Regions from separate parts of the Desulfotomaculum sp. OF05-3 genome, predicted to be linked through region 2. Evidence: predicted binding sites of a transcription regulator. Region 2 holds the regulator's gene; the other holds the start of a gene.
What was found. The regulator HrcA, encoded in region 2, represses chaperone genes, less so after heat shock. The targets are predictions, from matches to a motif close to TGTTAGCACTCNNNNNNNNNGAGTGCTAACA.
Positions count from the first base shown of each region.

Region 1: DXA87_RS15055 (NAD-dependent protein deacetylase) is a predicted target of HrcA. The motif match lies at 2,982-3,012, and genes of this name have one in related genera.

Region 1 covers NZ_QWGO01000037.1:10,053-15,973, forward strand. Annotated here, with positions in the region: gene DXA87_RS15035 (helix-turn-helix domain-containing protein) at 1-86, shown strand, start outside; partial or broken gene DXA87_RS15040 (DNA-3-methyladenine glycosylase I) at 172-279, opposite strand; gene DXA87_RS15045 (NAD-dependent protein deacetylase, SIR2 family) at 270-1,106, opposite strand; gene DXA87_RS15050 (NAD-dependent protein deacetylase, SIR2 family) at 1,123-2,004, opposite strand; gene DXA87_RS15055 (NAD-dependent protein deacetylase) at 2,001-2,981, opposite strand; gene DXA87_RS15060 (Rrf2 family transcriptional regulator) at 3,108-3,551, shown strand; partial or broken gene DXA87_RS18655 (heavy metal-associated domain-containing protein) at 3,697-3,804, shown strand; partial or broken gene DXA87_RS18525 (XRE family transcriptional regulator) at 3,814-3,948, shown strand; gene DXA87_RS15070 (4Fe-4S binding protein) at 3,938-4,648, shown strand; gene DXA87_RS18760 (4Fe-4S binding protein) at 4,581-4,769, shown strand; gene DXA87_RS15080 (hypothetical protein) at 5,128-5,921, shown strand, end outside.
Region 2 covers NZ_QWGO01000001.1:315,907-321,827, reverse strand. Annotated here, with positions in the region: gene hemW (radical SAM family heme chaperone HemW) at 1-557, shown strand, start outside; gene DXA87_RS01430 (glucose-1-phosphate adenylyltransferase) at 854-2,062, shown strand; gene glgD (glucose-1-phosphate adenylyltransferase subunit GlgD) at 2,056-3,195, shown strand; gene DXA87_RS18300 (3D domain-containing protein) at 3,399-4,112, opposite strand; gene hrcA (heat-inducible transcriptional repressor HrcA) at 4,495-5,547, shown strand; gene grpE (nucleotide exchange factor GrpE) at 5,556-5,921, shown strand, end outside.

The sequences.
Region 1 (5,921 bases), on a different contig from region 2:
TGGAATACTCCCTCACTGAGAAAGGACGGGATCTGTTGCCGGTCTTTTACGCCATTTCCCAATGGGGAATGAAATATATACCATGATTCTAACAATATTAATCTGCAAGATAATAGCCGGGAGGCATTGACAATTTGAGTCAACTTCCCGGCGTTTTATTTTCTGCATTTTCTACTGCTGCAAAGGATTCAGGAAGCAACCTGATTCATGAGAGTTGATAACTCCCACCGCCTGCAAATAGGCATAGATGATTACGGTCCCCACAAACTTCATGCCTCGCACGCCTCCCGGAGAGCAGGCAGCAGCTCATCCAGTCGCCCGTCCAGACCGAAGGACTTTTCTTTGATATTGTCCGTAATGTAGATCTCACCAAGATTGAGGGTCACATAAGTGGCGTTTGGCTCGCTGGCCACCAGGCGCATCATCGGGGCCTTGATCAGCTGATTGCGCCAGCCAATGCCCAGCTCCAAAACCACCAGTTTCTTCCCGTGGTAGATTTTCAGAAAGTTTTGGAACCGTGCCTGGGCAGCGGTATCCGGAATCATTCTCTGACCCGCACCCATGTGGATGTCCATGGGACCGCCGCACTTGGGACAGCGCGGCACCAATTCTGTAGGCACATGGCCGCCCTGTTCGGCAGCCGATAATTTTTCGGCCACCTCCAGACTAGGATAGAGGGTGTCGTGGCAGGGGCGGGCACACTGCATAGTAAACCAGTTGCCCTCAATCTCATAGATTTTCGTCGGATCGAAGCCACACAGTTCAAAGTGACCTTCTCCGTTTGATGTGACGACAAAGTAATCTTTTTCTCCCACAACGGCCTTCAAATCGTTCATCACCGGCGTAGGCTGGTACTGCCCGCAGTAATGATGGATGAGCCGGGCCCAGAAGGCCCATTTTTCCTCCTCGCTGGGCCATCCGGCCATCATGCCCTGCAAAATACACCCAAGGCCGTATTTCCGTTTAAAATCCCCAAACAGTCTTTCAAAGGCCGCATTGTCCGCAAACAAATGCAGTCCTTCGGTGATGGACAGTCCGTTACTGGCCCCGATCAAGATAGCGTCCGCTTCTCTGAATTTTTCCGCAATAGGGTTCCAATCAATCATATTCGTTCGCCCCTTTCTATTTTATGGTTGCTGCGATGGATCGCTCCTGCCGGAGGGCAGCTAGAGTTTCCGCCAAATCTCCTTGCAGATACAGGCTGCGTCCCCGCAGATGCTCTGGCCTATGAGATGACTCTTGATTAAGACATGCATAAAAGACGTTTTCGTTTTTGGCAGTAAGTTCCCAGAAGGGCAGTTTGATGATACTGGGCGTCATCTCACCCACGCCAAGTTCCAACAGCAGGACTTTTTTGTCGGACTGATCCATTATCCAGCGTCGCAGGAATCTATGGTAGCGGTGCAGACTATCCTGCCAGAAGGTTCCCTCCAGGAAGGTATCGTCTCGTACCCAGGGCACCAGCATCCGCCCGCAATCCGGGCAGCGGGGAACGTCCTCCTCCGGCAGGCGAACACCTGCCAAGTAACCAGTCAGTTCCTTCACTAGTTCGCGGTTTTCCCAAATATCATCCCGGCAGGGCTGGCTGCATTGGCAGTAGCTAAAGTCTCCCTGAAAGGCGCAAATTTGTTTCTGGGGAAATACTCGAAAAAACTGCTGATCCACATTGGTGGTCAGAACAAAAGCAGGTTTGTCCGCAACAAGCGCCTGCAGGTCCAGATAGGGCTGCCCCGTGGGGGCCTCCCACATGAAGCGGATATATTGACTGTAATATCCCCACTGTTCCCCATAGCTGGAAAAGCAATGGTAGAATCCAGCCAGTGGGGAGGTAAATCCATACTGTTCCCGAAAGGGAGCCAATGCCTCCGAAAGTGCCGGGGACCAATGGTAGTGGTCGTATCCAGCTGCGCTTGACAGGCCGGAGCCTCCTCCGATCACAACGGCATCTGCTTGATCAATACGCTCGGCAAGTTCCTGAAGCACCGCTTGGTTTCCAACCTTCATTGATCGTTATCTCCACTGCCCATGGTGTCCCGTGCATCCCGCAGCACTTGAGCAATGTCGGCCACAATGGTCATGCCCTTGTCCTCCAACTGCTTGGGCAGGAAGTCATACTTGTCGTTGACGCCGATATACCGGGCATGGGGGAAACTGAGGGTCAGGTTCCAGAAAGGCTCCTGGATAAACATGGGAGTCATTCGGCCAACGCCCAGTTCCAGAAACAGAATCTTACTGTCTTTGTGTTCCAGCACATAGCGAGAAATTTTTTCGTACTGTTCTTCGTATTTCTTTCCTTGCAGGAAATTTCCATATCCCCGCACCCAGGGGAATGCCTCACCGCCGCAGTGAGGGCACCGGGGAATGAGATCGATGGGAATCTTCGTGCCATCCCCCATAGCGGCCACCATATCAGCCACTGGCTTTACCGCATCCCAGGTGTCATCGGTGCAGCAGGCAGCACACTGGAAGAACCGGTGATCCCCCTGGATCTCTGCCACCTTCTCCTCCGGGTAGAGTTTGACAAACTGGGTATCCTGGTTGGTGGTGAGGATGAAGAAGTCCTTGCCTTTCAGCAAAGCGTCTAAATTCAGATAAGGATGACGCACAGGTGCGGTCTGGGTGGTGTGAAGGAATGTGGCGAGATACCCCCAATACTCTTCCCTTGTCTTCCAGGGATGCATCATCCCTGCAAAAGCACCTTTGAAGTGGTACTTCTCCGCAAAAGGCCGGAAGTATTTCCGGTAGGAGTCGTTGTCCTCGTAGTAAAAATCTCCGCCACCGGCAGCGGACAGACCGGAGGCCCCGCCCACTACCACACAGTCAGCTTCCTTTACCTCCTGTACCAAACGATGGATCTGTTCGCTATACGGCAGCGGCTTTTTGTCAGTCAGCTGATAAGGCGTACTGCCGGAAGCATAGATAGGATAGTGCCTGGAATAATTCATCTGGGTCTGCATGACCAAATCATCATAGAAGTTCATTGTCACCATTCCTTTCGAGTGGGTGTTATTTTTATTCTTACTTCAAATCATTTTAGCATCCTCTTGCGTTGCTGTCAATATGCTGTTATAATAAAAATAACATCAAAGAAAAAAGGAGATCAGTCCATGAAATATCCCACCCGCCTTAGCGATGCTGTTCATATTCTGGCTTTTATTGCTCTGTACCCAGACTGCGACCTGACCAGTAACAAGCTGGCAGAGAGCATTCAGACGAATCCTGCCTATGTGCGCCAGCTCATGTCCGCCCTGCGTAAAGGAGGGCTGCTGGTCAGTGTGAAGGGACATCCCCGACCCGCTCTGGCTCGTGATCCGGAGAAAATCACTCTGCTGGATGCCTATCGGGCAGTGGAGGGCAACAAGCCCCTGCTCCATCAGGACATCCACACCAATCCTGCCTGTGGCGTGGGTATAAATATCCAACTGGTGCTGCGGGATTTTTACTTGGACATTCAAAAAACAGCGGAACAAAGAATGCAAGAGATCACGCTGAAAGATGTGCTGGAACAATATCACATGAAGTTGGAAGGGATGCCCTTGCAGCGTTTATGACGGATCGACTTTCAGAAACGCTTCCATTTGGGACAAAAATTCTTCTGAACGGGAAATACAGAACCTCCTTGCGGGACTATACTGAGAACCGGAGAGACCTATATCCCGTATGGGTATTCCACTTTCCAGAGAAGGAGGTTTCAATATGCAGGAAAAGTACAATGTCACAGGCATGACTTGTGCGGCCTGCCAAGCTAGGGTACAAAAAAGCGTATCCAACCTGACCGGCGTGCAAGAGTGCAATGTCAATCTGTTAAAAAACAGTATAGACGATGTAACTGCTATGATTGCCGGACAGATTGGGCAGCTTCTTCCGATGGACGAGGAAACCATCAAGCAGTTTCAAACACTTGCAAAAAAGATGATGGAACAAGCGGAGGAATCAAATGATGATTAGAAAATATTTACCGCCGTTTGTTATGTGGCTCGTTTTTGAAGTGATTGCGGTGACATTATGGTTTGCGTTAGATAATATATTCTATCTTTTCAATTTCTCGTATATTGGCACTGCGATTGCTGTTGGATTGGTATTATATGGGAAGAAGAAAAAATATGCCCGGAATGTAGTACAATTTGCTGTTGGTCTGTATATGATTGTGTATCTGGGGTTTCTTTGTCGAGAAAATATGCAGATAGAGGGCTTCTGGTATTATCTTTTCCTCGGTGTATTTGAAGCCGCTACAATTCATTATGTTGTTGCAAAAATATTTGGTCCTTTGCTATTTGGGCGTGGGTGGTGTGGTTATGCTTGTTGGACAGCAATGGTTTTAGATTTGCTTCCGTTCAAGGAACCTTCCAGTCCACGCAAGCAATGGAGAATGATCCGCTATTTTGTTTTCGGAGCTTCTCTCGTATTTGTGAGTCTGCTCTTTATTCTTAAAGTCCCAAACAAAGAGGAAATTATATGGCGGAGCTTCATCATTGGAAATATTCTCTACTATGCCGTTGGAATTGCTATAGCCTACAAATGTAAAGATAACAGAGCTTTTTGCAAATATATTTGCCCAATTACAGTTTTTTTTGAAACCGATGAGTTATTTTTCGCTTTTTCGCATCAAAGTCGACAAGAAGAAATGTATTTCGTGCGGAAAGTGTGAAAAGATATGTCCAATGAATGTAGAAGTTCCATGCAATTCCCGAAATAAGAAAAACGCAACAGAATGTATTTTGTGCATGAAATGCGTGGAAGAATGTCCCCAAAATGCTTTGAAGCTATAACATAGCAAAGTCAGCCGAGCCAGTCAACGGTCAAGATGAACGGCGCAAAAATTGCGCCGCCGTTGACAGTACCACCCGCCTTTGCTGATGGGTAATCAAGGCGGGAAAGCCCTAAAATGGCTTCTCGATCATTTCAATTTTTGCGGTAGTGTGTCCACAAGTTCGGCGCAGGACGAGGGACGGGGGTTTTCATATACGCCCTGTTTGCTGACGAAACCAGCCCTGCGCTTGCGGCTCTACGCCACACAATCACAGCCCTGTTTTCCTGCTGCTTCAAATGTGCTTGTCCTTTCCTGTGGCAACCGCATTTTCGCAGCAACGCCGACAGGGCGTATCAAATGTGGGAACGGATGCCGCAGTGGATACTGTAACGACTGCTGCCGCAGACACTGCGGCAGGAACATGGGAGCTTGTGAGCATGACCTATAACGGTATGACTGTCGGCAAGGAGGATCTGGAAGAGATGGGAACTGCCATGACTCTGGATCTCCTGGAGGATGGTGTGCTGATGCTGGCAAATGCCGATACAGAGATGGTATTTGAACGGCCAGGAAGCGTAGCAGCTGTGACTGCACCGGATGAAGAAGAGGGTGAGCAAACAGCCTCCAGCACAGCAGCATCGGTAGAAGACAGATGGACAGTCGTTCCGCTGGCGTCTGCTCAGGAGCTGGTGCCTTATAGCTGTACAGAATTCAGTATGAATATTCCGGAAGGCTGGAGCGTGAAATCTTCTGCCATGTACACCGGTATGTTTCATGCAATTCATGTTTTTGATCCGGAGAATCCGGTAAATCAGATTTTCTTTATGCTAAAAATGGAACCATTATTTTCAGATGAAAATTCCCGGGCGATGATGGCGCTTTCCAGTGATTTGTTTGGAAAATGTCCCATTCTTACGAATGTATCGACACAGGGAGTCTTTGAAATATTCCCACAGTTTGCAGACGCAATGAATGCAACTGCTGACTATGCGGATATTCAGACACCGTACATTGCAGATTTTTCTGTGACAGAGAGCTTTGAAAGTACTCAGGGAATGAGCAGCGTTGCTATTTCCCCCTCCATTCTTCGGGCGGATTTTACACAGAATGGCACAACGGGAGAAGGAATGTTCACGGCGGATGTGGTTCCCTTTGCCATGGGCACGGGAAT
Region 2 (5,921 bases):
TTGAGGATGGAACTCCTTTCGGTGAGAAGTACGGGAGCGAAGAGGGACGGAAACTTCTTCCCGACGAGGATTCCGAGAGGGAGATGTACCACGAGACGAAGCGGTTCCTGCGGGACTGTGGGTATGAGCGGTACGAGATCTCAAACTATGCGAAGCCGGGGAGAGCGTGCCGCCACAATATCGGTTATTGGACAGGCTTGCCCTACCTGGGACTGGGACTCGGGGCATCCTCCTACATGGACGGCTGTAGGTTTGCGGTCAATTCCGATATGAAGCAGTATCTGGAAGAAAAGCCGGGGATGTTTACGGATGTGGAAAAGCTCACGAAGAAAGACATGGAGGAGGAATTCTTCTATGTGGGACTACGGATGACAGCGGGGGTGTCCCTCCCGGAGTTTGAGCGGAGGTTCGGGGTGTCCGCGAAGGACGTCTATCCGGGGCTCATGGAAATGTTTGTGGAGGAAAAAGCGGCAGTATTTCAGGGCGACCGGTTCGTTCTGACGGATTATGGACTTGATGTAAGCAATTATATTATGGCGCAGTTTCTGCAGGACTAAAGATCCTGCGGAGACCGCGCTTTTTTCAGCCGTAGTTTTCGATGTCAGAGATCCTGCGTGGAGTGAAAAAGGGCATGCATGCTGAGAAAAAACAAGTAGATCATAAGCGTAGCTTAAATGGTACAGAGGATAAAAAAGCAGAATACATATATAGATTATGTAAAAAACATGGTAAAAGTGCATAAAACCACTATCAAAAACGGCAACAATGTGATATGATTTGTACAATCCAATGAAATGCATGGTTGTACATTTTGCACGGAGAGACTGTATCCAAAAAACAGGGGGATATTATTATGGCTAAGGAAATGATCGCAATGCTTCTTGCAGGCGGCCAGGGTTCAAGACTCTATGCACTGACACAGAAGCTTGCAAAACCGGCAGTCCCTTTCGGCGGGAAATACAGAATTATTGATTTTCCGCTCTCGAACTGCGTAAATTCCGGAATTGATACCGTGGGAATTCTGACCCAGTACCAGCCGATGGTACTGAATGAGTATATCGGAAACGGCCAGCCGTGGGACCTCGACCGTCTTTACGGTGGAGTACATGTGCTGCCGCCGTATCAGAAGGCATCCGGTTCCGACTGGTATAAGGGAACCGCAAACGCAATCTATCAGAACATTCCGTTCATCGAGCGCTACGATCCGCAGTATGTGATCATCTTATCCGGTGATCAGATCTGCAAGCAGGATTACAGTGATTTCCTGCGCTTCCACAAGGAAAAAGGCGCAGAATTCAGTGTCGCGGTTATGGAAGTGCCGTGGGACGAGGCATCCCGTTTTGGTCTGATGGTGGCGGATGGGGACGACCGGATCACAGAGTTTCAGGAGAAACCGAAGAACCCGAAGTCGAATCTGGCTTCCATGGGAATCTATATCTTCAACTGGGATATCTTAAAGAAGTACCTGATCGAGGATGAGGCAGACCCGAATTCCGAGAATGATTTCGGAAACAACATCATTCCGAACCTCTTAAAAGACGGACGGAAGATGTACGCGTACCACTTTGCGGGATACTGGAAGGACGTTGGAACGATCTCATCCCTCTGGGAAGCAAATATGGAGGTTCTTGATCCGGAACACAGCGGGATCGATATCTTTGATGAAAACTGGAAGATCTACAGCCGGAACAGCGGTATGACCGGTCACAAGATCGGCTCCAACGCAGTCGTTGAGAATTCCATGATCACAGACGGATGCCGGATCGACGGAAGTATTAAGCATTCGATCCTGTTCTCCGGTGTCAGGGTAGAAAAGGGAGCAAAGATCGAAGATGCCGTTGTCATGGGCAAAACGGTCATAAAGACCGGAGCTGTTGTAGAACACTGTATCGTCGCGGAAAATGTTGTGATCGGTGAAAATGCCGTTGTTGGATCCATGCCGAAGGGGGAAGAACACGGCGTTGCGACGATCGGTTCCGGAATCACCATCGGAAAGGGCGCAAAGATCGGCCCGAACGCCATGGTCAATAAAAATGTGGAGGATGGTGAAGAACAATGGTAAATTCCAATGCAAATGCGATCGGTATTATTTTTCCAAACAGTTATGATAATCTGGTGCCGGAGCTTGCGGGTGACCGCCTGATGGCATCAATCCCGTTTGCGGGACGTTACCGGATCATCGACTTCCTGCTCTCCAGTCTCGCAAACTGCGGGATCAGCAATATTGCCATCGTGGTACGGGAGAATTATCATTCCCTGATGGACCATCTGGGCTCCGGACGAGCGTGGGATCTTCTCAGAAAAAACGGAGGCCTCAGTATTTTTCCGCCCTATGCGGAGAAAAATATGAAGGTCTACAGCGGACGCGTCGAGGCACTTGAGAGCATCCTTCCGTATCTGAAAAGCAAAAAAGAAAAGTATGTGATCATGATGGACGCCAATATCGCGGTGGATTTTGATTTCAACGCAATGTTAGCGGAACATATCGAGAGCGGTGCCGATGTGACGGTTGCCTACACAGAGCAGGAGATTCCGGCGGAACTGATCCGCGCAGGTTCCCACGGGGATATGTATTACACGTTAAAGCTTGATGACGGACGCGTGAGACGGATCTTTATGAATTCTGAAATGTGTGGAAAACAGAACCTCTCCATGAATATTTATATTATGGATAGAGAAGCACTGATCGATAAGATCCATGCGGCATTTGTACGTGGATCCTCCTGCTTCGAGCGCGATATCCTTGCGCCGCGTCTTGAGAAGTACAACATCCGCGGATATAAATATGATGGATATTACGCGAGGATCTGCGGCTTAAAGAGCTACTTCGATGAGAATATGAAACTTCTCGATGATGAGAATCTGGACGCACTGTTTACCGGCGGTCAGATCTACACAAAGATCCGTGATGACAACCCGACAAGATATATTAACGGATGTAAGACAAAAAATAACCTTGTGGCTGATGGCTGCGTGATCGAAGGCGATGTGGAGAACTGTGTTCTCTTCCGAGGCGTTAAGATCGCGAAGGGCGCAAAGATCAGAAACAGTGTCCTGATGCAGGATACGGTGGTGAATGCAGGCGCACGGCTGGATTACGTTGTCACAGACAAGAACGTGACGATTGAGGTTGGCCAGGAGCTGAAGGGAACGGATACACAGCCGTTTTATGTGGCGAAGGGGCATACTGTTTAAAGATAGGAGCAAGCCTGTGAATTCAGGAGAGGTCCTGACTCACATAAGATATGTATAATTAAGAAAGGGAATCTTTCATGAGCATTTTCACATGCTCTGGAGAGATTCCCTTTTTTGCCATGCAGCAGGAAGAATTTATTAGTGGATGTCCTTCCAGTCCTGTCATATATCGGGTGGAAACTCATATAACGGGGCAGATGAACTTAAGACTGGATCAGATAGACCTCAGACCGCTCAACGCCGTGATCTCTTGTTTCCGAATGTGTGTTGTAAAAAATATCGATATGTTTTCCTTTGACACCGCCTCCGACGTCCTCAGCGATATACTCGACACCATCGATCAAAAGGTGGCTTCCAAGCGGAATGACCCGCGGGTCAACGGCTACGGTGCGGCTTGCGGTCGCCTGGGTTCCGGTCTTTGTGAGACGGCCGTAGCCCTCGGAGCAGCTTCTGCACGGGCAGTAAGCTGTGGTCTTAAATGTACCTAAGGAAACGAGGGTGGCATTTTTGATGATCTTTGTTGCAGTATTGTACTGGTAAGCTAACGGAAGTGCTGTGCCGTTCACGCTGAGCTTGATCATGTAGGTATCATCCGGGATGGAGGACCAGTCGATCATGATCTCAAAGCCGTGGGCACCGTTTCCGATGCCGCTTTCCTTTAAGTCATTGCGCTCGATATCAGCTTCGGCGGTCTCAGATAAAAGAGACTCGCCTGTATGGGAGTTGGCCACAGTGACGGTGACGGAGACCGGGGTATCCGGGGCAGCGGAGTTCCACGCCCATCCGGAAACCTTATTTCCATCGATGCTGTCCAGGTGGCCAGAGTTTTTCGGGGTACTTGCGAATGCACATACGGTGTTTAAGAGCATCGAAATGACGGTCAGTAAAACACAGATGGTCAATCTAAATTTCTTCATATAACAATCCTTTCTTTTTTTGTTTCATATCTATTACAAATTATATGCAGATATGTAATAGAAATGTAACAATTTGGAAACAAGTATGTATTATACATAATTTTCCAAATTTGTCAAGTTTTTGGGTATTACTGCCAGGACGCAAACAGTCCCCCCATATGGCAGAAATGTTCTTAATGTGACGCAAAGCCCCCGGGATTCACAGGAAAATCCAGGGGAAAGCCGGGCGGATCCTGTAAAATCCTGGTAGAAAAAGGCGATGAAAAAAATAGTGAAAAAAATGTGAAAATTATCAAAAGCCCTTGACAAACAACACACTAAGTAATATAGTAACAACTGTAAATGTTAGCACTCCTCAATAAAGAGTGCTAATAAAGAAGAGGTGAGAGTTTTGGAACTGGATGAGAGAAAAGAAAAAATTTTAAAAGCGATTATCCAGACGTATCTGGAGACCGGTGAGCCGGTGGGATCCAGAACGATTTCCAAATACTCGGATCTGAAGCTCAGCTCCGCGACGATCCGAAATGAGATGTCTGATCTGGAAGAACTTGGTTACATCATTCAGCCGCATACCTCGGCGGGACGAATTCCTTCCGATAAAGGTTACCGTTTCTATGTTGACCAGATCATCAAGGAAAAAGACAGTCAGGTCGAGCATATGCAGGAACTTATGATCCAGCGGGTAGACCGCGTGGAACTGCTTCTGAAGCAGCTTGCAAAGGTTCTTGCCAACAATACGAACTATGCGACCCTGATCAGCGGACCGAGTTACAACCAGACAAAGTTAAAGTTTATCCAGCTCTCGAAGGTGGAGGAACACAAACTTCTGGTGGTAGTCGTTGTGGAAGGAAATATTATAAGAAACTCCTTTGTTACGATCGATGAGGAACTCAGTGACGAAGAGCTTCTGAATTTAAATATTCTTTTAAACAGCAGCCTGAACGGTCTGACGATCGAGGAGATCAACCTTGGCGTGATCGCAAAAATGAAAGAACAGGCCGGATCCCACAGAAGAGTGGTGGATCTGGTGCTGAATGAAGTCAGCGAAGTGATCCGCTCCCAGGACGAAGATCTCCAGATCTATACCAGCGGGGCAACCAATATTTTCAAATACCCGGAGCTTTCCGATACGGAAAAAGCGAGCCAGCTGATCGGTACTTTGGAACATAAAGAACTTCTCAGGGGACTGATCGACGGGCAGCAGCAGAATAAAACGGATGATCCGGACAATGAAATTCAGGTCTATATCGGAGATGAAACTCCGGTCCAGAGCATGAAAGACTGCAGCATCGTAACCGCAAATTATGCGCTCGGCGATGGGATGCGCGGAACGATCGGTATCGTGGGACCAAAACGAATGGACTACGAAAAAGTCGTATCGACCTTGAGATCGTTAGTTGCGCAGCTGAACGAAACGTTTAAAAATGAAAGGTGAAGAGAGCAGTGAAAGAAAAAGAGTTAGAAAAAGAGAAAACGGAAAAAGCCGTTTCTGAGGAAAAAGAAACCAAAGAGGCAGCCGCTTCCGAAAAAGAAAATAAAGAGACGTCCGAAAAAGAGGAAAAAGCTTCTGAAAAGAAGAAAGATCCGAAGGACGAGAAGATCGATGAGTTAAATGACAAGCTCAAGAGATCCATGGCGGAGTTTGATAACTACCGCAAGAGAACGGACAAAGAAAAGTCCGCAATGTATGAGATCGGCGCAAAGGATGTGATTGAAAAGATCCTTCCGATCGTCGATAACTTTGAAAGAGGTCTTAATTCCATTCCGGAAGACGCGAAAGGATCCGCGTTTGCAGACGGAATGGAAAAG